4 regions of the Paenibacillus sp. W4I10 genome follow, and region 1 is predicted to be linked to each of the others. Evidence: riboswitches for the same ligand, from Rfam matches in the RefSeq annotation. Region 1 holds a riboswitch; each other region holds the start of a gene.
What was found. A riboswitch is a leader RNA that binds a small molecule or an ion and turns the genes downstream of it on or off. The one in region 1 is predicted to bind cyclic di-AMP.

Region 1 (5,723 bases):
GGATTACCTCATGTCTCGGTATCAGATGTATTGGCAGATTTACTTCCATCCGGTAACTCGTAGTTCTGAAATTATATTGCGGCAAATATTCAAGCGAGCAAAAACACTCATACAGCATGGTTTTAAATTTCGCTTCATGATTGATCCACTCCCTCAATTATTTGCAGGAGAATTATCCGTAGATGAATATTTGCAGTTGGATGAAGCCTTAATTCAGACGGCATTTACGCAGTGGCGCAAGGAGGACGATACTGTTCTAAGTGAGTTATGCGAACGTTTTATGGATCGCAAGTTATATAAGTATGTAGAGCTTGAACAGGTCGACTTGACAATGATGGAAGAGATTCGGGAAGCTTTTGTACAGGCTGGTCTCGATCCCGAATATGATCTTGAAATTGATTTTCCCTCGGATAATCCGTATGATGTGTTTCGTCCGGATGAATCTACAGATAAGCAGATTCTTCTTCTGGATCGACAGGACAATTTACGTGAGTTGTCAGAAGTATCTGACATTGTCCGTTCCATCAGTGGGCTTCACCGAGGGAAACATCATTTGTATTACCCGCAAAACAAGGTGGATGCGATTATTCACGAATTACCGTCACATATACGCCCCTATTTCTTGTAATCGTGTGGGTATAATCCGATGAAGAATTTCGATATCAAAACACTTTCTAAAAGAGCTATTTTTCATGATACAGTAATCTGCTTTAATGGGGCGTATATGTAGATCGACATAATTTTGTAAATGCAAGCAGGAAGAATGAGCACAATTAGCAATATATAGATCAGAATATCCGTATATCTTCTATATATTGTAGTTGTGAAGAAACAAACGTAATGATGTAATACACAGATACCCAAAATGTTTTATGTATGAGTCATTGAATTATTGAATTTTACAAATTTGATTTTGAAAAAGAAGATAGTCGTTATTTCGACATGAAGGGAGATACAGACATGATGCTGTTCGACACACATACACATCTGGATGCACCACAATTCGACGAGGACCGCGAGGACATGATTCAGCGTGCTGTGGATGCAGGAGTTGGTCGCATGATCAACATTGGTTTTAACCGGGAGACAATTCCAACCACAATGAAACTCGCTGAAACATATGACTTTATATATGCAGCTGTAGGGTGGCATCCCGTAGATGCGATCACAATGCAGGAGGGCGATTTGGAGTGGATTGCATCTTTATGCAAACATGAAAAAGTGGTTGCGATCGGTGAGATTGGATTGGATTATCATTGGGATACTTCACCAAAAGAAATACAGCATCGCGTATTACGACAACAAATTGCTTTGGCGCGTGAAGTAAACATGCCGATTGTCATCCATAATCGGGATGCACATGAGGATATCATAAGAATTTTGCGTGAAGAGAAAGCGGGTGAAGTTGGTGGTGTGATGCACTCGTTCTCGGGCAGCTGGGAAACAGCCAAAAGTTGTCTCGATATGGGCTTCCATCTCTCCTTCGGAGGACCGATCACATTCAAAAATGCAAAGCAGCCAAAAGAGGTGCTGGCGAAGGTTCCTATGGACCGGTTTTTCATTGAAACAGATGCTCCATATTTGACACCTCACCCTTATCGTGGAAAGCGAAATGAGACAGCGCATGTACGTCTGGTTGCAGAGGCTGCTGCGGAAATTAAAGGCATTTCGGTGGAGGAAATTGCTGCAATAACAACCAAAAATGCCATGGAACGATTTGGAATTCGTTAAAAAAACGAGCAAATGAGGTGAAAAAGGCAGGTAAGCGGAGGTAATTTGCCCTTTGATCCAAATAAATCAAGAATATTACAATATTTTAACCAAATATTCAGAAAAACGTACTTGATCAACGCTTTACAACATGCATCAAAACAGGATATCATCTTTTCAGTGAATTGTTGTGCGGAAAATTGGACAGATGTTCGGGGGATGAACAAAGGGACACTTTCCGATGAAACAACATTACTTTCATGAATCAGTCTCGCTGAGTCTCCGTTAACGGAGAGCGGGGGAACCAATAGGGCTTAAACATCGGTGTATTTGGCCGATGCGCAACGTTCGCTGACCCAAAAGCAGCGAAGGGAACTGCGAAGTCGTATTTGATTTCTTCTTTGGGTCTCGGGGTGAATTCAAGGGCGTCCGCCATGAGCGGGTGACCCAAGATAGGGCGGCTCTCTTTCGCCCGAACCCGACAGCTAACCTCGCAAGCGGAAAAAGAGAGGCAACCTCGTGCATGAATTTCCGATATTCAAAATCATTCGGAAGCCACGAAAGAGTTCCTCTTACACTCTTTCTTTGGCTTTTTTGTTTTTGAATAAAAGAAATATTGTCATCATACGGTAGGTATTCAGGAGGATGACATCATGTTGCGAAGATTGATTCATGGTGCAGAACCGGATTATGTTGGTCCAATCTGTGTTCTGTAGAAAATTTGGTATAGTCACGTCAAAGACATCATGCATTACTTTAGACGGCGAGGCTATGAAGGAGGACGGAGAAGTGGGCACATTCCAACCAGAAGAGACCCATGAGTCACGATCATCCAGTAAGTCTTTCGCGTTGCGGTGGAAGCATGAGAACATGCGTCAAATGGCATTGATCGCGATTTTCTCAATTGCGCTTACAATCATGATCTTGTTAGTCGTTTACGGTCAGGCCGGGAAACAAATTTCACTGGTTATTGATGGCAAAGCTCAGGTGGTAGAGACTCGTACAGGAATGCTTCAGGAAATGCTGGAGGAGCAGTCGATCACAGTCAGCCCTCACGATAAGGTATCCATGTCCATGAATGGGGCGATTACAGATGGAGACCGAATCGTTATTGAGCGGGCCGTTCCAGTTAACATTACGGCAGACGGAGACACCAAGACTCTGTATACAACCGATTCATCGGTAGAAGATGCAATTCAAAAATCAGGTATTCAAGTTGAAAGTAATGATAAAGTGTATCCGGCGCTTGGAACTTCGATCAAAGCGGATATGAAGATTCGTGTAGTGCGCGTAACAAAGCGTACAGTGGATGTAGAACATCCGATCGCTTACAAAGTAATTAAAACGGCTGACCCTAGCTTGTACAAAGGGGATAACCGTGTCGTTGTGAACGGCAAAGAAGGCAAACTTGTACAGCACATCGAAAAGGTATTTCAGGATGGAGAATTGGTCTCCAAAAAAATGGTCGGCAAATCTGTCGCGAATAATCGTGTAGATAAAGTGATTGCTGTCGGCACCAAAGCAAAACCGGTCGTGAAAGAACCAGAGATTCAGACCGTATCAGCTCAGACTTCAACAACCAAAAAGGCTACAACAACGAACTCGAAGAAAACATCTGCCTCGGGCAGCAAAGTAATTACCGTATCCGGGACTTCTTTTAAATACTCCAAAGTACTTAAAAATGTATCCATGACTGCCTACTCTTCCGAAGAGCCTGGCATTGGAACTAAAACAGCTTCCGGTACTCGTGTAACGGAAGGACGCACCATTGCGGTTGATCCCAAAGTCATTCCAATTGGCTGGTGGGTATATATCGAAGGTCTGGGATTCCGTCGTGCGGAAGATACAGGCGGTGCCATTAAAGGCAACAAAATTGATGTGTATTATGACAGTGTGAAGCATGCCCTGAATTTTGGACGTAAGAAAGGCAAGACGGTCTACGTGATCGGTCCGGTGAAGCCGGAAGCGAACTAAAATCGTTTTACTTTGAAATGGGAATGCTATAAAATAGTTGCATGAATGATTCATGCGGAATATGCGGCGGAGGAGTCTGAATTCAGTCTCCCCCGCCGTTTGGCAGAGAAGAGGATATTCCTCTTCTTTTTGCGTTAGAAAGGAAGAAATGGAACATGATAAAAGAAGTCATTGTGGTGGAAGGCCGTGACGATACGGTAGCCATCCGTCGGGCCGTTGAAGCCGATACAATAGAAACAGGTGGATCAGCCATCAACCAACGCATTCTGAAGCGGATTGCGCTTGCTCAGGAGAGACGGGGAGTCATTGTACTGACAGATCCGGATCATGCTGGCGAACGCATTCGTAAAATTATTGCGAATAAGGTCCCTGGCTGCAAACATGCCTTCATTCCGGAAGCCGATGCAACGCGCAAAGGAGACATTGGAGTGGAGAATGCCTCACCAGAGGCGATCCGTCATGCTCTGGCGCGTGTACATACTTCATACGAAGGTGCTCCGAGCCTGATCGATTGGGAGGACCTGATAGCGGCAGGACTTATTGTGCATCCGCAGGCTGCTGCACGTCGCATGGAGATGGGCAATCTGCTGGGCATCGGATATTGTAACGGTAAGCAGTTCCACAAACGTCTCAGTGTATTTCAGATTACACGGGAAGAGTTCTCTACAGCATTAGCGCAAATTGAACGTGAAGGGTTGTGAGCATATGAAGGACATGGAAGAGACGATAGAAATTGCAACGCCCAAGCGAACCAAAGAAATTATTCAAAGACACGGATTCTCATTTAAGAAAAGCCTGGGTCAGAACTTTCTGATCGATCAAAATATACTGAATAAAATCGTTAATGCGGCCGATTTGGACGAGTCCAAGGGCGCATTGGAGATCGGGCCGGGTATTGGAGCCCTTACAGAGCGGCTGGCTCGGGTAGCCGGTCCTGTCACAGCCGTAGAGATTGATCAGCGCTTGATCCCCATCCTGGGAGAAGTGATGCAGCCTTATTCGAATGTACGTGTTCATCATGGGGACGTGCTGAAGCTTGATCTGGCTGAGTTGTTTAATACGGATTTTGCATCCGTGGACAAAGTCAGTGTCGTGGCTAACCTGCCTTATTATGTAACGACTCCAATCATGATGAAACTGTTGGAAGAGAAGCTGCCGGTAGACAGCATTGTTGTCATGATCCAAAAAGAAGTGGCTGAACGCATGGCTGCTGCACCGGGATCAAAAGACTACGGCAGTCTGAGCATCGCAGTTCAGTACTACAGTATGCCGGAGCTTGTGTGTATTGTGCCTCCTACAGTCTTCATTCCGCAACCTAATGTGGAATCAGCTGTTATTAAGCTGAAAGTGCGTGAGCAACCGCCAGTGGAGATTCCGGATGAAGCACACTACTTCGAAGTGGTACAGGCTTCTTTTGCCCAGCGGAGAAAAACAATCTCAAACAACTTGAAGGCACGCTTCTTCACAAAGGAGAACCGGGAACAGGCAGACATTCTGCTGGAGCAGGCAGGTATTCAACCGTCTCGACGCGGAGAGACATTGAGTCTGCAGGAGTACGCTACACTCAGCACCGTAATGTGGGAAGCAGGGGTACGTGCAGCGCTGTAAAATTTGAATGAACCAAACCGGGTCTTTGCCCATACGATGGGGTAGAGGTGATTACGTTGATGAATATCGGAGACTTGGTCGTTCGGAAGTCATACGGTGGCGATGTGACTTTTCGGGTGGAAGGCCTCCAGTTGGATGCTGCGGTCATTAAAGGGACTGAGTTCCGGCTGCTTGCCGATTCCCCAGTGGACGATTTGATACAGGTTCCCTATGAACCGCAAAGCGCCAAGACCAGACAGGCGCATGTTAAAGCACATCAGACCCTGTCCCGCCTGCAGCAGAATCGTATGGAACAGGCTGAGCGGAATCGTGAAGGTCTGGTACAGGATTGGTCTGCTCAGCAGGAACCGGCTTATTTTGAAATGCCTGGAAAGGTGCTTCATCTGGATGGAGATCCGAACTATTTGAAAAAAAGTATGGATCTCTATGAG
Region 2 (5,723 bases), 1.5 Mb from region 1:
TGGTGAGCATTGACCAAGTCCCTGTTGCCAGGCACGGTTACAACTTTGGATAATCCAATTGTGATCAACGATGATGAGTTGGTGACGTATGGACTGGAACGACAGCCTCTCCAGATCGGATGTAACATGTCTCATGGATGGGACCCTCCTTTGGCAGAAATCTTATCTCAGTTCATCTGGAATATCCAAAATATCAGCGACCAGGTGTCTGAATCGGGTTGCTTTGCGTGTGCCGTGAATGAGATTGGATAAACGATAGGGTGGGATGCCATGCTGTTCACAAAAGGTCTTCTGGTCCACTTGAAGTTCGGTTAGCCGTCGTTTGATGGCCCATCCGAACGGAGTAACTGGTTTTTTCTTGTTCAAAAGGGTTCACCCCTGGTTAGAATGTAGTATTCAGCCGCCCTTTCTTCATGTAGAATATATAGAAATGCGAGCTGTATGTTTCATTATATACGTAAATTCGTCATCTAACAATTAAAAAAGACGGAAAATAGTGTATTTTGTGATTATAAATGGCGTAAATACGTAAATAAAACAAATAAAATGACAAAAAAACACGTCGGCAAGGAGGTTGCCGCGTGTTTTTTAGTTTGTCTGAATGAAGGGGAGCAGGTATGAGGCGGAAGAGGATTAGGCCCTGTAGGCATGAAGTCCAGCTCCAAGCATATGGAAACTGGGGAAAAACGATTTCATGGACATCGAGGTTGGCTGTGCCAGTCCATCCGCAGCCGAGGCGCTGACGGTCTTCCATTCATTCTCCAGATCTGTGGCCAGGCGGCCCATCAGATCCTTGGTTGTATCGTTTTTCAGGGGAATGACTTTGGAGGCTTCGGTTATGCAGGCATTCATGGCTGAATGCAGGTAACCAAGGACCGCCTCCTCGACTGGGATGTCGAGGTGGTGGTTAATCCAGGCGTGAACAGTGGAGAGGCAGCCAACCGAATCGTATTTGGCAAAGATCTGTTCGAGCTGGCTGAATTCAATCCAGGGGTGCAGAGCGCGTGCGAGTCTGATCAATCGTTTACCCATGGCGGCAGCTTGTTCTCTGAGATCTCTAGGGGTTCGCTGAACATGGACGAGCTTGTCGATTAGAGCTATCCGCCATGTATCCTTGTGATCTGCTGCGGTATAGATGCCTTTGATGGCCATACCTTCAAGACGAACGATGCTGGGATGCAACTGACAACGCATGAATGATTCGAGATCTTTAGCATTACGAATGGTACCCTCCCTGATATGGATATCCATGCCGAAGGAATGGGTGAACCCTCCAACCTGAATAGAGGAATCAAGCAGTTTGACATAATCGAGCAGCTTATTCCCACGGTTCACAATCATTCGCCTCCTGTGTTCGTTAAATGTCACTTAAAGTAACATTAATATTCCTTTTTGTTTGCTTTATGTTTAAAAGTCCGAATTATATGATAGTTATCATCCCATAAATGTCCGCTTTTTGTCAATGGTATCAGTGAAATTTAATGGATTAAATCTGGAATTTAATATTTGTGTTATTTTATATAACTCATTATGTTATTTTTGTGGCGAAGTGCAGGGAGGGCCATATATAAGGAAGGACTACATATAAATGAATCAACAAGATCGGCTCTTACCGAAAAAGAGGGGATCAAATCTAATAATATGCAGTTCATGGGTAAAGATGACGAGATTATGCGATTTTTGATGAAAATGCCTAGCTGAAAAAGTAGTATTAAAAAATACTTTACTTTTAGTTCTGAACCCGGTATAATCAATTCTGTTGCCGATTATTTACGACATGCGGTCGTGGTGGAATGGCAGACACGCTATCTTGAGGGGGTAGTGGGCGTATGCCCGTGGAGGTTCGAGTCCTCTCGACCGCATCATATGAACGATTAAAAAGAAGCTTTCCGTTATTGGAAAGCTTCTTTTTTTTGTCTTTTTCGAACAGTATGACATCAAAGTTGAGAAAAAAAGCCATCCATTACCGGGGCAAGACTGCTCTACCTTCCGGCTGTGGGTGGCCAATGTATTATTTTTGCAGCAAGTTTTTGATATCTTCTTCAATCTTGTCCGGTGTTGTTTTGGGAGCATAACGTTTAATTACCTCTCCGTTCTGATCCACGAGGAATTTGGTGAAATTCCATTTGATTGCTTTGGAGCCGAGCAGGCCAGGAGCTTCTGTGCTAAGGTGCTGGAAGAGAGGGTGAGCGCTTGAGCCGTTCACATCAATTTTCTCAAACATAGGGAAGCTTACGCCATAATTCATCTGACAGAACTCGGCAATATCGTCGGAAGATCCTTTTTCCTGTGCAAACTGGTTGCTTGGGAAACCAAGAACTTCAAATGGAGCATCTTGAAACTTGTCTTGCAGTTCTTGCAGACCTTTGAATTGAGGGGTAAGTCCGCATGAGCTTGCCGTATTCACAATCAGGAGCACTTTGTCACGGTAGTCGGACATTTCAACTTCTTGACCGCGAAGGGTATTCACTTTGTAATCGTAGACTGTCATCTAAATCGCCTCCATTTATTTACTCTTTCTTATATTATATTGGTTACAATTAAATATTGCAAAACTAATATGGTGTTATAAGCATCAAAACAGGCAAGTTGTGCAGAATACGTGAATGAATTGCGAAGTGATTTTCGTCAGAGTGAGAAATAGATAGATTTAAAGAGATGGATAGAGTATGACCTTATTGTAAGCGCTATTATATGTGAGTATTGCCGAAAATCTGTCGATTCGGTGATCTGTACGGACTTTACACCGTCATGACGCGGGTGTATGATTCATAACGTAATTTCAATTTAAACTAAATTGTACCTGAAAAACGTAACAAACGATAATATCGCTCGATCTTATCCTTAAGATATACGAACGATGTTTTAATCGCTGAGTTTCCATTCATTGATGAGTGGAAAACGGGGGAACCAACAGAATGCGCTGTCCAGGACAGTAGGCATTCATGGGGTGAATTTTCCGGTGACAGCCGGAAATAGGGCGACTCTCGCGCCCGAATCCGTCAGCTAACCTCGTAAGCGTTAAAGGGAGAGGCAACAAGCCGTACGCTGGTTCATGGTGTTTTCGCCATGGGTTATTTAAGAAGCGTTCGGGAGGCCTTGGTCCCCCACGCTTCTTTTTTGTTGTCTTTTCACGCCAAGGGAGGAACGAATGATGGATACTGAGATGATCTTAGTGACTGCTCCAAATGAAGCAGGACGCAAATTTATCAAATTGCTGATGTACAAAAAAATGCCGTTTGCCGTTCTAACCAACAGTGCAGGGGAAGAGCGCAGACTCCGTAGAATCGGAGTAGAACATGTCATTCGCATGAATACGGCTGCAGCTCAAAAATGGTTTTTGCCGCAGGGCAGCGTAGGCAACGTGTTTATTTTCGAGAACAGCCTGAATCTGACCTGTCGTTATTTACAGATCTGCCGTTCATGGACATCGAAATCCCTGTGCGTCATTACGGAGCAGAGTCATCCTAAGGGCATCTATCGGGGCATGGGCGCAGACCGGATTGTATATTCGCTCAATGGGGAAGTTGGCTTTCTCCTCAATGGTTAATGCCATAGCTTGTGATTGCTCAGGTGTAAGGTGCCTGTTATAATTGAATGTATCGATAAACGGAAGTTTGAGGAGACTCATGCATGATGGTGAGTCTTCTTTTTTATGGGTTTAAAGGTGAACGCGAACTTTTAGATTAGGATCAGGAATCACCTGTGGCTTACAAGGAGGAATTGGCGTGCCGGATGTAGGTGGATTGAAATGGTTGTTTTTTGATGTTGGAGATACGCTGGTGGATGAATGGGAGCCGGTTGATGATATTATCGGACAGTTCGTCCGCGAAGCCTGTGCATTGGGGTATCCGGTGAAGATTGAGGCGGTACGCGAACTGTTCGCGAACTGTTACCAGAAATATGAGCAATGGCCTATGAGAGTGGCGATTCGCACATTTGTTGAAGACGAGGGACACCAGAAACAGATTCAGGACAAGTTGAAGTTTCAAAAAGATCTTGAACGTCCTTTTCCTTCAGCGGATTCCGTTCTTCAGCAGTTGTCACGGCATTATCGCATTGGTATTATTGCCAATCAGAGTCCTGGAACGGAAGAGAGACTGGAGAGCTACGGGTTGCGGAAGTATGTTGATGTTCTGGCATGTTCGGCTGAAGAAGGAGTGTCCAAGCCAGACCCTGAGTTATACGCTGTGGCCTTGAAGCAGGCCGGTTGTAAACCGGAGGAAGCCGTCATGATCGGCGATCGGATCGATAACGACATTATACCTGCTCGGAAGCTGGGCATGCGTACGATTCGAATTATGCAGGGTTACGGAAGATTCCAGCCAGAACTATCGGATGACAAACGTGCGGATTGGACTGTGGATTCATTGGATCAACTCCTGCCATTACTGATACCAAATCAGGATTAGATTTAGATGGTTGTTTATTGGAGTTTGAGTTTTACTATAAAAGGAAACATGTTGCTGTATTGCAACAATAAAGGCTGATCAACTTGGGTATTGCATACCAGAGTTGATCAGCCTTTTTAGTATTTAGTCGATTAGAACGAGATTAGAATAGCCGGATCGTTTGAATGATCAGATATACATTCAGCACAACGATAACAGCTGCAATGAACCATGAGATGATTTTGAGCCACATTTTGTTGGCGAATGCACCCATGCTTTTTTTATCACTTGTGAACATCACCAGGGGAATTACAGCAAAGGGCAATTGAAGAGACAGCACGACCTGGCTCAAAATGAGCAGTTCTTCTGTGCCATGTTCTCCTGCAATGGCTGTCACAATTACCGCCGGGATGATGGCGATCAGACGTGTGACCAGTCTGCGCAGCCAAGCCGGAATTCGAATGTTCAGGAAACCTTCCATAACGATCTGCCCAGCGAGTGTACCTGTAAGGGTAGAGTTCTGACCTGATGCTAATAGCGCCACACCGAACAGAATACTTGCAACCGTAGTACCCAATAGAGGTGTCAGCAGATGATAGGCATCTGCGATCTCGGCAACCTGCGTCATACCAGCACTGTGGAATACAGCAGCAGATACAATCAGGATGGCCGCATTGATGAACAGGGCGAGTGTCAACGCGATTGTAGAATCCATGGTCGAGTACCGAATAGCTTCTTTTTTACCCTGTGGTGTCTGTTCGATCTGACGCGTCTGCACAATGGAAGAATGCAGATACAGATTATGCGGCATCACGGTTGCTCCTATAATACCAATGGCAATATAGAGCATAGCCGGGTTTTGCAGAATCTCAACATTTGGTACAAAACCATGGAGAACACCGCCCATATCCGGTTTTGCCAGAAACAGGTCAATACCGAAGCAGAGGGCAATGGTTGCCATCAGCACAATGACGAGAGTTTCCAAAGCGCGGAAGCCTTTGTTTTGCAGTACAAGAATCAGGAGTACATCAACTGCAGTGATGATAACGCCGTATAACATGGGTATGTTAAATAACAGCTTTAATGCGATGGCAGAACCTATGACCTCAGCCAGATCGGTAGCTGCAATGGCCAGTTCACACAGAATCCATAACATCATGACAACAGGCATGCTGAATCGTTCACGACAGGCTTGAGCCAGATCCCGTCCAGTGACGATGCCGAGCTTGCCAGCCAGCGACTGAAGGACAACGGCCATCAGGTTCGATAACAGGATAACGGATAACAGGGTATACCCGAACTGCGAGCCGCCTGCGATATCTGTTGCCCAAT
Region 3 (5,723 bases), 2.2 Mb from region 1:
TCTCGGATCAAGTTTTAAAGCTGGATGGTCTGTTGAACCACCAGATTGATCCTGCATTAACGATGGAGATGGGACGTGAGTTCGCTGCCCGTTTTCGTGAAAGTGGAGTAACTCGGGTCATCACGGTAGAATCCTCAGGGATTCCGGTTGCGTTTGCCGCAGCCTATGAACTTGGGGTGCCACTTGTATTCGCCCGTCGTAAAAAAACACTTCTGGCTGATCCTGATGCATACTGTGAACGCGTACCGTCCTTTACCAAAGGAATTGTAACTGATATTATGGTATCCCGCGAGTTCATTCATGAGAATGACCGCATTTTGTTCATTGATGATATTATTGCCAATGGAGATGCTGCTCGTGGCGTCATCAAAATTATCGAGCGTTCCGGTGCGGAACTTGTCGGATTCGGCGTTGTGGTCGAGAAAAGTTTCCAGGCAGGGGCACGCACGATTCGTGAACAGGGTATTCCAGTGGAAGCCTTGGTACGCATTCGTTCTCTGAACGATGGTACGGTACAATTTGACGATAACGAAATGTGACATTTTAAAGGAATAGGGCCTATTTTTTGAACTATGCCTTTGCATGACCGCGGATTTCATTTATAATGGGGTTATGTTAGGGAGAGGAGGCAACACCATGGGGAACCAACCGGCAACAGAACAATTTTTTAATGATAAGCTGGCGGAATCGAAAGTTCATTTTGAACGTGCCCTGGATTGTAAACATACGGAATTCGATGACCTTTATCCCTATATGATTGAACATCCTCAATTTTTCTGGTACAAACGCTATGTTGCCTGGTCAGAATTACTGACGATTGTAGGCTTGTGCGAAGAGTTGTCCTTCTCTTGGAAAGAACAATTTACACCGCATCAAGTGGAGTACCTTGAAGAACGTGTGATGTCCGCCAAAGTGCTTGATTTTTGGTTCGAGAAGAACGACAGCAAAGAGCACGCGCAGCGGTAACTTTCAGTCGGGACATAATTTCGAATGACATGACAGTCCAATACAGTCACGTGAGACCTAAATGACATTTCATTTAGGTCTCTTTTTGTAAATAAATTTGGAATATAGGAGCCATGAAGATGATCAGTGATACAGAACTGGACGCCCTGCGTCTGTCAGGTGAGAAAGTAAGAGTAGTACGGGACGAGTTGGAATCTAACGATGTAACCGGGATTGTTGTTGCCTGGGATGGCGAGCAGGTACTTATCCGGCGTCAGAATCGACGTGTAGTTAAGCTGGATCGCAGTTACAAATATCAGCTGTTCAGCGAGCCTCGCCAGAGTCCACTTGGTGAGTAGCAATCGCTTATAATTGAGCAGGGACGATGAGCGTTTAAATGTTTGGAATTACCATGATTTCTTGGCATAATTGACTCACTCGGGAGAGAAGATAGGTACAGTGAGGAAGATCTGTAACTATAGCCGAGAGGGTGTGCTACGAGCCATGACATTGATGAATGATAAAGTTCATGCCTACAAGGATCAGATTGGAGCATTAAGCGATGTACTGCCAGGTGTGGTGAAGTCATATCATGAGTTTACCGGAGAATGTTTCCAACCTGGCGTGATTGATGCCAAGACAAAACAGCTAATTGCGCTTGGTATTGGATTGTTTGCCAACAATGAGGTATGTACCTTCTACCATGTAGAAGAAGCCCGTGCCAAGGGAGCAACAGATCAGGAGATTATGGAGACCGTAGCCGTGGCCGGAGCTGTTGGAGGAGGACATGCCCTGTCTCAGGGTGCGATGCGAGTGCAAAAGGCACTGCATTAATATAAAAAAACATTGTGAAACAGTAACAGGGTTATACTTCCCTTCAATATGGGAGTATAACCCTGCTTTTTTAAAGATCGTTTTTACTTTCTTTACTGTTTGCTTTTTTATTATACTTGTCCACATCAGCAAATTTCTCCATAACGGAGTAGTTTGCTGTATAGTTTATTGTGGAGTACCGTTCAGGACGAAATTCAATCTTAGAGCGATCAGTATCCCAGAAATATGTAATGGAATTATCGAAGGTCTTACTTCCAGGCTGACCATATTTATTCGTTAGCTCTTCCAGAATTTCATCAGAATCCTGACTATTTAACATACCAAAATAATATGTGGCCTCGTGGAGCAAGAAGTCATCTAATGGATATTCATCTGCTGCATTTTCCATTTCTTCAAGGCGCTGGTCCATTATTTTGTATATCTCTTCTTTCCTTGTTTCTGTTGTATTGGGGTTATTTAATTCCTCTGATAATTCCTTTCCTTCTTCCATCTTTTCCAGAATGCTATCATTGTCTAATAAATCAATAAAAACGTATTTGGCATCTGCTTTCTTACCCAGAACTACAAGATTAGAATATTCGATACTTTTCTCATGTTCATTATGTACGTCCTCTTCATAGCCTGAGTTCCCATTCTTTTCTTCGGCTGAAATGACTTTGTCGATCTTGGTCCCCCATGAAACATCTCTAAAATCTTTTTCGTTCTCACTACTGCAACCTAAACTACCTATTACTAAAATAGCAAAACTTAAAACAAACATTAACTTTTTCAATTGTTCTCCTCATCTCCTTTTATTTCCTAAAACATTTTACATTGTTTAAGAAAGCAGTTGAAGACAAAAAATGGTTAAACAAAAAAGGCATCCGGTTAATAACCGATGCCTTTTTGTATGTGAATTACATTTTACCTAACATTTTATCATACATAAACTGTCCAGTTACCCGACGTGCTGTTACGTAACGATCATTGAAGTATGGATTCGATAACTTCGTGATGCTTACACCTTTACTGCTGGAGGCATGAGCGAATTGTCCGCCGCCGATATATACACCTGTATGTGAAATGCCTTTGCCCATCGTATTGAAGAACACCAGATCACCTGTGCGAATGTTGCTTTTCGATACAGGCGTACCTGCTTTGGCTTGCTGCTGTGAAGTACGTGGCAATTCAATGCTGTATTTGTTGAAAAGATATCTCATAAAACCAGAACAGTCGAAGCCGGCTACAGTCGTGCCACCCCATTTGTAAGGTATACCTGTCATGTTGTTCACTACGGAGTTGATACTGCTTGCCTCTGTGCTTGTTGCCCCGGATGTAAATAATACAGCTGCTCCAAAAATGGAGATAATCAGTTTTTTCAAAATCAATGTTCTCCCTTCGATGCCTACGGAGTTAGCTAAGGGTTCGGTAGAAGGTTCCCTATATTTCCTATGTATAAGAATAATTCACCCAAATTGGTTCCCCCGTTTTCAAACATGAAACTCGGCAATGAATAATTAAGTTTTTGTAACTATTTGAAACTATATTGCATAAATGCGTAATTGTCAAACCCATTTAAAACCCTTCGTAATACCTCAATGTTAGCGGAATTAAGGTTTTTATATGAAAGAAGGGATCAAGTTTGGGAATCATTCATGACAAAAACGTCATTAATGATTCGTTTAAGACGAATTTGGATAAATAAATAGGTTTGTCATGAGTTAAAAGAACTATCCCGTTATGTAGAATTAGAGAGATTATATTCATTAAGTTGCATATATTGACAAAAATCGAATTTTTGCATATTATCTGATTATCCAATCCACATATTGGATTAAAATTGATTTTATTATGCGATAAATACAAATAAAGGAGGTTTGGGGGCGTATATCATAGGTAAAGTAGAAGTGGAAGATTTATAAAAATGAACATAGGAGAGTGTTACATTTGAAAGCGAAGAAAATAATTACTTTTGTCCTGGCATGTACGATGGTGTTCTCAGCAGTTGGAATGGCAGTTCTTCCTGTAGGGACGGTATCTGCTGCGGATGCATCGGGTACTACAGCGAGTATTTCTGATATTTTGAAGAACCAGCTGCCGGATGGAGGTTGGAGAAAAGATTATAAACAGACAAGTGGAGAGTGGGCGAAGTCCACGATTGACAACAAGGCTACATACTCAGAAATTAGAAGATTGGCGAAGGAATTTAAAAAGACAAATGATCCGCGATACTCCACAGCTGCAATCAAAGGAATTAACTTTTTGATCAACATGCAGTATTCAAACGGCGGATGGCCACAAGTTTACCAAAGCTCCGGATATCACAAGCACATTACCTACAATGATGATGCCATGATTAATGTAATGATCATGCTGGATGAAGTAGCAGCACGCAAAGGTGATTTCTCGTTTATCGACAGCACACTTGCTAACCGTAGTAAAAATTCAGTTGCCAAAGGTGTGGAGGCGATTTTGAATACACAAGTCGTTTCAGGTGGTAAGCTGACAGCATGGGGACAACAACATGATTCCAGTTCCCTTAAACCAGCGAGCGCAAGAATCTACGAAGTGCCATCGCTGACAGCTGGAGAGAGTGTAACGATTGTTAAATTTCTGAAAACCAGACCTGCTAACGCTAAAATTACCGCATCCATTAAAGGAGCGGAGGCTTGGTTTAACAAGGTGAAAATTACGGGGTACAAATATGAAAGAGCTAATGGAGATAGTAAAATTATCGCTGATTCCAAAGCTGCACCAATTTGGGCACGCTTCTATGAGATAGGAACGGATAGACCAATCTTTATTGGTCGTGACGGGGTAGTTAAATACAAATTAAGTGATATTGATAAAGAAAGAAGAGGCGGTTACGCATGGTATGGCAACTGGCCTTCCAAGCTGTAATTTGCAGTATGCTTCCGTTTTAATGAACCAAGCTATTAATAGTTAAAGGTAAAACCCGAATCGACATGGACGTCTGGTTCGGGTTTTATTGTTATTATTTTCAGTGTTGACATGATAGATTCCGCATGATATATTATTTCTTGTCGCCGATATTGATCACGGAGATACAATATGCGGTCGTGGCGGAATTGGCAGACGCGCACGGTTCAGGTCCGTGTGGGCTAACCCCCGTGGAGGTTCGAGTCCTCTCGACCGCATCTAATAAAAAGACTCCTTAAGCTAACGCTTAAGGAGTCTTTTTTTGCATTTTTTGATATAACATTAACTTAGATTTGAGTACTTAGTGCTTAGCTGCACGTACAGCAAATGTCTTCCATTAGCCATACGGAACGTTTATTGTGCTGCGGTAACATTAACGCTGTCAATATTCGGTCCTTCGGATCCGGTGGTGACCACTTTCAATGTATTGGTCCCCGTGTTCATGGGGACCTGTATTGTTTTTTCAACCCATGTGGACCAGCTTCCCGTAGCCGGAAAGGGCTCGTTGCTAATGACTTTGGTTCCGTTCACAAAAATGTCGATGTTCCGAGTGCCGCTTTCCAGCGCATAACGAAACTTTACATTTTTGGTGCCTGTAATCGTATTGTTAATGGCGTTCCATTGAATGGCTGAACCAGTCATTGCATTGAAGTTAACATACCCGGAGCCAGTGTAACCTGGGTAGATCGTTTCAATGGTAGCATCCGTAAGAGTTGTTCCGGTCTCGGCTTCATAAGTAGTGCCACTACCTGTATTTCCGCCGTTATTCCCGCCAGTAATGTTGGCAACAAACGTTGTTACGCTTTGAGGTGGGAGCTGTGCCGTGAAGGCTCCATTGGATACGTTAAGCGAGGCCCCGCTTGCCAGGTTGCGACTGCTGTCCGTAATCCATGAGGACACCGTGGAGGCATTACCATTTTGCAGAACGAATTTTTGGCTTGTGGCCGAAGTTCCACGGTTAATTGCTACGACAACGACCTTGTTATCCCCTTTGTAGGCAGAAACAAATGTGTTCGTATCCGGGT
Region 4 (5,723 bases), 3.9 Mb from region 1:
TCCAGATTGGCCCATTTGCGAATCATAAAGTGTACAACACTCTCCAGAATCAACAAAATGATAAAGGATACAACGGAGACCAACAATGCTTCTCCAAGATGACCAGCCGTAGAAATGGACGTAGCGAGTACATACCCTTGTGCAAATAATTTCATAACCATCCGTGTAGTAACGGCCATATTGCCAGCCTTAACTTCAGCAAAATCCTTATATTTCGTGAACAGTGAATCTACATACATCAAGACAAACAGCAAAACCGAACCAGATCCGGTCCAGACCAGCATCGCCAAAATATTCAAATCCATTTACACAGCCCCCACATATCAACATGAACCGCATTTAAAAGCGAAGGAGAAATACTCTTCTCCTCCGCTGGTTAACCCTGCTGACAACCAAGGTATTAGTTCTTATTATCGTACTGTTTCATCAATGCTGCGAGTTCGTCTTCAACAGCCTGATCTTTACCCAACTTCTCGAACTCTTCATCCAAAGACTTGCCTTTGGATGACATTTCGTTACTTGCTTCCGCCTGTGCTTCCATCTGCATCATTTTCTCTTCCATACGCTTCATGCCAGCACTTGCAGTATCAGAACCAAACCCATTCAACGCTTTGTTGATTTCCGTTTGGGCTTTTGCTGCATTGTAACGGGCTACCAGTGTTTCACGTTTGTTCTTCATTTGAGTCAACTGCTTACGCATCTCGTCGAGCTTGCCACGCAGGTTATCTGCAGAAGCCTTGTTTTGGTCATAGCTGGTTTTGTACTCAGCCATCTTCTCTTCAGCAGCCTTTTTCTCTTCCAGGGCACGACGAGCCAAATCTAGATTCTGAGCACGTGCCGCCGTATGCGCCTGCTCTTCACGTTTCTTCACAAGAGCTTCCTGCTCTTCGAACAATTGCTTGAATTTCTTCTCAATGGCAATCTGTTGAGCTACTGCTTTCTCCGCATCTTCCAGATCCTCTTGCATGTCACGGATATATTGGTCCGTCATCTTGATTGGATCTTCCGCCTTGTCAATAATGGCGTTGATGTTAGACATGGTTAAATCACGCAAACGTTTGAAAATGGACATTATGTTATTCCTCCTAGTCGATATTACATCGTATATAACCATACATACGTAACAATCTACAACTCGTTTCAATTTTAGCAAATAAAATCAAAACATTCGATGGCTCTTATGTCAGGAAGACCGCTTATCTTTGTTCAGATGATCCTCCATCAACCTCTCTGCAGTCTGCACGATTTCGTCGATCTGCATCCGCGTGATGGAATCAAAATGAATACCCATGATCACCGTAACGGTTACTTTCAGCTGCAGGGCAGCCTTTCGGGCAAGCCGCTCACACAGCTCTTGTTCCTTATGCCCCGGAATATGTACCGTCGTCCCGCTGACGCGCTCATGATCCACGTAGAACGTGGCTACGGCACCAATATGCGCCTTTCCTCCGGTAACGAGAAAAACCTTATCCTCTCCTGCTTCAATCACCTGTAAACGTATGGATTTCAAATCATATGTACTCATATCCTATCCACCTATCCTTTTCTATATGTTTTATATGGAGGAATTATGGCTGTCATAAGCTAAATCCGCAATGAAACTTCTCACACTACGCATATTTTATGAGACCCCCGGGCATACCAAGGAGAACGTCATTTTGGAAAAGGAGGCCGTTATTATGCGTGTACGCCTCATTATGCTGATGGTTATCGTTATTTTTCTCGGGGGATATCATGCTCCAGTTTCATCACGGGATGGTTCAAGCCCGCCAAGTGAATCAGTATCAGGTTCGGATTCTACGGAAGAAAAACAACTGACATTGGGACAGTTACGTCAAAAATATGCCGATACGTTCAAAACCAATGGTCCTTCAACCAAGAAGGTTGCACTGACTTTTGATGATGTACCTGATCCACGATTTACTCCCCAAGTGCTGGATGTATTGAAGAAATACAATGTCAGAGCTACATTCTTCATCGTGGGTAGTCGTGCTGAGAAACATCCGGATCTGGTGAAACGCATCGTTAAGGAAGGGCACATGGTTGGTAATCACAGCTACAATCATCCTGAATTCAGTAAGCTGTCGATGAATGCCTTTCGTAAACAAATTCTACATACCGGAGATATTATTCAACGTTTGGCGGGATATACGCCCAAGATGATTCGGCCGCCTTATGGAGACATTAATGAAGAACAGCTGAGATGGGCTGCCAAACAACACTATAGCATTGTGAACTGGAACGTAGACTCCCTGGACTGGAAAGGCCTTTCAAAGGAACAGGTGAAAGATAACATCCTGTCTGCCGTGAAGCCTGGCTCCATCGTTCTACAACATGCTGGAGGCGGTGTAGGATCAAATCTGAACGGTACGATTGAGGCTTTGCCTGAAATCATTGAGGAATTGCGTAATCGGGGATATGAACTGGTCACCTTGGACGAAATGCTGGGATTGCCAAAGGCCAAAGATTAGAATGACCGTGATAGCAAATAAATGAGAATATTAAAAGGGTGCTGTTCAATCGCGAATTAGCGACTGGCAGACACCCTGTTTGAATTCATTTTAAATTTTATTTTCTCTCTACTTCAGAATGTACAGCTCGATATCCTGAAAACCAAATGAGCTTACAGACTGTTTGCTACCCGGGATAAAGATATCAATCCGGTGACCCTTGATTGCACCGCCCACATCACGTGCTGTGGCTACAAAAGCTTTTTTTGGCAATCCTGGATGGCTGTGACCAGTTACCAGTACTTTGGTTCCGAGTGGAATTACACTTGGATCAACTGCAATCGTACCCAGTTCAAGGTCATTTCCGAAATAATCGACTGCACCCCAGCCTCCATTTTCAGACGGATCTGCAGAGTATGCCGTTGCTTTTACGTTCACAGCTTTGCTGTAATCGAATGTTTTACCCCAGGCCTGAACCACTTTGTTATCTGCATTAACGTCCAAGCTCGCTGTGGTAACTGTTTTGGCTTGGGTCTTGCTCTCCGTCGCCGCGGCAGCTACATTGTTTGCCTTACCGGGAATCGTAATTTTCAAACCACCATAAATGTTGTAAGGTGAAATGTCGTTGTTTGCTTTAACCAACGTGTTCATTGCTACTCCATATTGTTTTGATAAGGTGTAGAAGGTATCCCCTTCTTTGGCCACATGAACTGAATCGGCGTGAGCCGGAACGGCTTGAATGAGCATTGCTGTTGTCAATAATGCTACTGCTGTTTTGGCTATACGTTTCTTGTTAATCATGGTCTTCCTCCCTCATTATGCCTGCGAAGTTAGTTGTCGGATTCGGATGAGGAGCCCACCCTATAGGTTCTTCATTACATTTGAAACGTTATGTACCCCTAATTCACCCCAAGCAGTGTGCTGTAGTTCTTCCCCCTGCACAATCTGCATCGTTACATCCCCCGCACTCCCTGTCCGGTAGTTTCGGCAGAGTTCAATATATCACAATTTTGTAACCTGAACTTGTAGTAATTCTTGCCAAATGGTTTTTAGCATGTCATCAACTGTAAGAATACTGGATAATTCAGAAAATTTGGGCGAACCGACTTCTTTATATTTGGTAACAGAAAAGTTACATTTCGAATCTTTAAGTGATTAATGCGCATAAAAAATAGCGTTACCGACTCGAAGTCAGTAACGCTATTTGAATTACTTCATTTAGAGTACTTTGGCAAGAAAATCACGTGTACGTGAATTTTTCGGTGCTCCAAACACCTCATCTGGTGTTCCCTCTTCTACAATAACCCCGCCATCCATGAACAGGATCCGGTCTCCCACTTCACGTGCAAAACCCATCTCATGCGTTACGATGACCATGGTCATCCCGCCTTCTGCAAGACGTTTCATGACATCCAGCACTTCACCGACCATCTCGGGGTCCAGTGCCGAAGTAGGCTCGTCAAACAGCATCACATGCGGCTGCATGGCCAATGCTCTTGCAATGGCGATCCGCTGCTTCTGTCCACCGGACAGCTGATTCGGGAATGTATCTTTTTTATCGTACAAGCCCACGGTGTTAAGCAGATCAGCGGCAATTTTCTCCGCTTCCTGAGTGGATTGTTTCTTCACTTTAATCGGAGCAATCGTGATGTTTTGCTCTACCGTTTTGTGTGGGAACAGGTTGAAGTGCTGAAACACCATGCCCATTTTCTCACGAGTTGCGTTAATATTGTGTTTGGGGTCCGTGATTGACACGCCTTCAAAATCAATCTCTCCCGAGGTAGGCTTTTCCAGCAGGTTCAAACAACGCAAGAATGTACTTTTACCTGAACCGGAAGGGCCGATGACCACAACAACCTCACCTTTGCCAATCGTCACGTTAATGCCCTTAAGCACATCGTTATTACCATAAGATTTGTGTAATTGTCTAACGTCTATCACTTGCACTCAACTTCCTTTCCAGTCGTCCCAGCAGCTTGGACAAAATGAACGTCATTACAAAGTAGATGGCTGCTGCAATCAAAAATGGACTCAATCCTTGGTACGTAATGTTTTTGACTACACTTGCCTGATACATAATATCCACCATACCGATAACGGAGATAATGGAGGATTCTTTAATGATAGTTATGAATTCATTACCGATCGCTGGTAATACAGCTTTGAAGGCTTGTGGCAATATGATATAACGCATCGCGGCGCCTCTGCCCATACCTAATGAACGCGCTGCCTCCAACTGACCACGATCCACACCTTGGATACCCGCACGGAAAATCTCCGCCAGATAGGCACCACTATTGATTGAAAGTGTAATGATACCTGCCTGAAGTGCAGTGAAGTTAATGCCAAAGCTCAGGGAAAAACCATAGTAAATAATCATCAATTGTACCAGCATCGGTGTGCCACGGATCACTTCAACGTAAGCAGTACCGATCCAGCGCAAGATTGCAGCGTCATGCAAACGGAACAAACAGATGATCAATCCAATAATTACCCCGAAGATAACCCCAAGTGCAGACAACAGAAGTGTGTATCCTACACCTGTAGCATAGAAACTTTTATATTCCCAGAATACTTGGAAAATATTTTGTGATTTGTTCGCTTTATCCGCCATCAAGAGGCTGGCGTCCGTCACCATCTGATTGATTTTATCTTCACTTTTCAATCGCTCCAGTGTTCCATTTACTGCAGCTAGCAGCTCGGTATTACCTTTGCGAATCCCGATTGCCGCTTCTGCTTGCTCTTCGTCCGGAACAGCAGCAGCAAGTCCAATGATATCGTCCAGATAACCTGCAGCAACGGTATCTTCAACGATTGCCGCGTCAATGCGTTTTGTTTGCAGTTGAAGCACGATATCCGAGATTTTATCAAGCGCAGTAAGCTTCGCTCCTGGAATACTCTGTCCGATCGTTTCCTGAATGGAGCCTTTCTGAACGCCAATTTTCGCATTTTCAAGTTCTGCCATGGTTGGATATTTGTCTTTATCCACATTGCGAACCATAATCACTTGTTTTGATTTATAATAGGTGTCGGAAAAATCGATACTTTTCTTCCGCTCATCCGTCGGCGTCATACCTGAAATTACCAGATCAACACGCCCGCTCTGCAATGAAGGCAGAAGACCGTCGAAGCCCATATCCTCAATCACAAGCTCAGCGCCAAGATCTTTGGCAATCTCTTTGGCGATCTCAATATCAAAACCGACGATTTCATCTTTGCCATTAATCACTTTATGGAATTCATAGGGTGCAAAATCGGCACTTGTACCGAGCA

Region 2: linked by a shared signal. The riboswitch ahead of QF049_RS16380 (HAD family hydrolase) and the one ahead of QF049_RS23270 (resuscitation-promoting factor) in region 1 are both predicted to bind cyclic di-AMP.
Region 3: linked by a shared signal. The riboswitch ahead of QF049_RS12995 (C40 family peptidase) and the one ahead of QF049_RS23270 (resuscitation-promoting factor) in region 1 are both predicted to bind cyclic di-AMP.
Region 4: linked by a shared signal. The riboswitch ahead of QF049_RS05585 (3D domain-containing protein) and the one ahead of QF049_RS23270 (resuscitation-promoting factor) in region 1 are both predicted to bind cyclic di-AMP.

The regions. Positions count from the first base shown of each region.
Region 1 covers NZ_JAUSXX010000001.1:5,151,383-5,157,105, reverse strand. Annotated here, with positions in the region: gene QF049_RS23280 (HD domain-containing protein) at 1-628, shown strand, start outside; gene QF049_RS23275 (TatD family hydrolase) at 961-1,731, shown strand; cyclic di-AMP (ydaO/yuaA leader) riboswitch at 1,973-2,226, shown strand; gene QF049_RS23270 (resuscitation-promoting factor) at 2,500-3,684, shown strand; gene rnmV (ribonuclease M5) at 3,840-4,385, shown strand; gene rsmA (16S rRNA (adenine(1518)-N(6)/adenine(1519)-N(6))-dimethyltransferase RsmA) at 4,390-5,292, shown strand; gene yabG (sporulation peptidase YabG) at 5,352-5,723, shown strand, end outside.
Region 2 covers NZ_JAUSXX010000001.1:3,620,318-3,626,040, reverse strand. Annotated here, with positions in the region: gene QF049_RS16405 (nitrogen regulation protein NR(II)) at 1-135, opposite strand, end outside; gene QF049_RS16400 (hypothetical protein) at 163-366, opposite strand; gene QF049_RS16395 (urease accessory protein UreF) at 634-1,335, opposite strand; tRNA gene QF049_RS16390 (tRNA-Leu) at 1,780-1,862, shown strand; gene QF049_RS16385 (glutathione peroxidase) at 2,012-2,491, opposite strand; cyclic di-AMP (ydaO/yuaA leader) riboswitch at 2,861-3,036, shown strand; gene QF049_RS16380 (HAD family hydrolase) at 3,152-3,550, shown strand; gene QF049_RS16375 (HAD family hydrolase) at 3,729-4,412, shown strand; gene QF049_RS16370 (Nramp family divalent metal transporter) at 4,555-5,723, opposite strand, start outside.
Region 3 covers NZ_JAUSXX010000001.1:2,941,428-2,947,150, reverse strand. Annotated here, with positions in the region: gene QF049_RS13020 (xanthine phosphoribosyltransferase) at 1-539, shown strand, start outside; gene QF049_RS13015 (hypothetical protein) at 637-966, shown strand; gene QF049_RS13010 (hypothetical protein) at 1,086-1,304, shown strand; gene QF049_RS13005 (carboxymuconolactone decarboxylase family protein) at 1,450-1,779, shown strand; gene QF049_RS13000 (hypothetical protein) at 1,850-2,551, opposite strand; gene QF049_RS12995 (C40 family peptidase) at 2,676-3,140, opposite strand; cyclic di-AMP (ydaO/yuaA leader) riboswitch at 3,146-3,277, opposite strand; gene pelA (pectate lyase) at 3,706-4,659, shown strand; tRNA gene QF049_RS12985 (tRNA-Leu) at 4,833-4,916, shown strand; gene xynC (glucuronoarabinoxylan endo-1,4-beta-xylanase XynC) at 5,053-5,723, opposite strand, start outside.
Region 4 covers NZ_JAUSXX010000001.1:1,210,259-1,215,981, reverse strand. Annotated here, with positions in the region: gene QF049_RS05605 (DUF350 domain-containing protein) at 1-305, opposite strand, end outside; gene QF049_RS05600 (PspA/IM30 family protein) at 401-1,072, opposite strand; gene lpdD (prenylated flavin chaperone LpdD) at 1,184-1,525, opposite strand; gene QF049_RS05590 (polysaccharide deacetylase family protein) at 1,680-2,471, shown strand; gene QF049_RS05585 (3D domain-containing protein) at 2,580-3,251, opposite strand; cyclic di-AMP (ydaO/yuaA leader) riboswitch at 3,254-3,450, opposite strand; gene QF049_RS05580 (amino acid ABC transporter ATP-binding protein) at 3,669-4,391, opposite strand; gene QF049_RS05575 (ABC transporter substrate-binding protein/permease) at 4,378-5,723, opposite strand, start outside.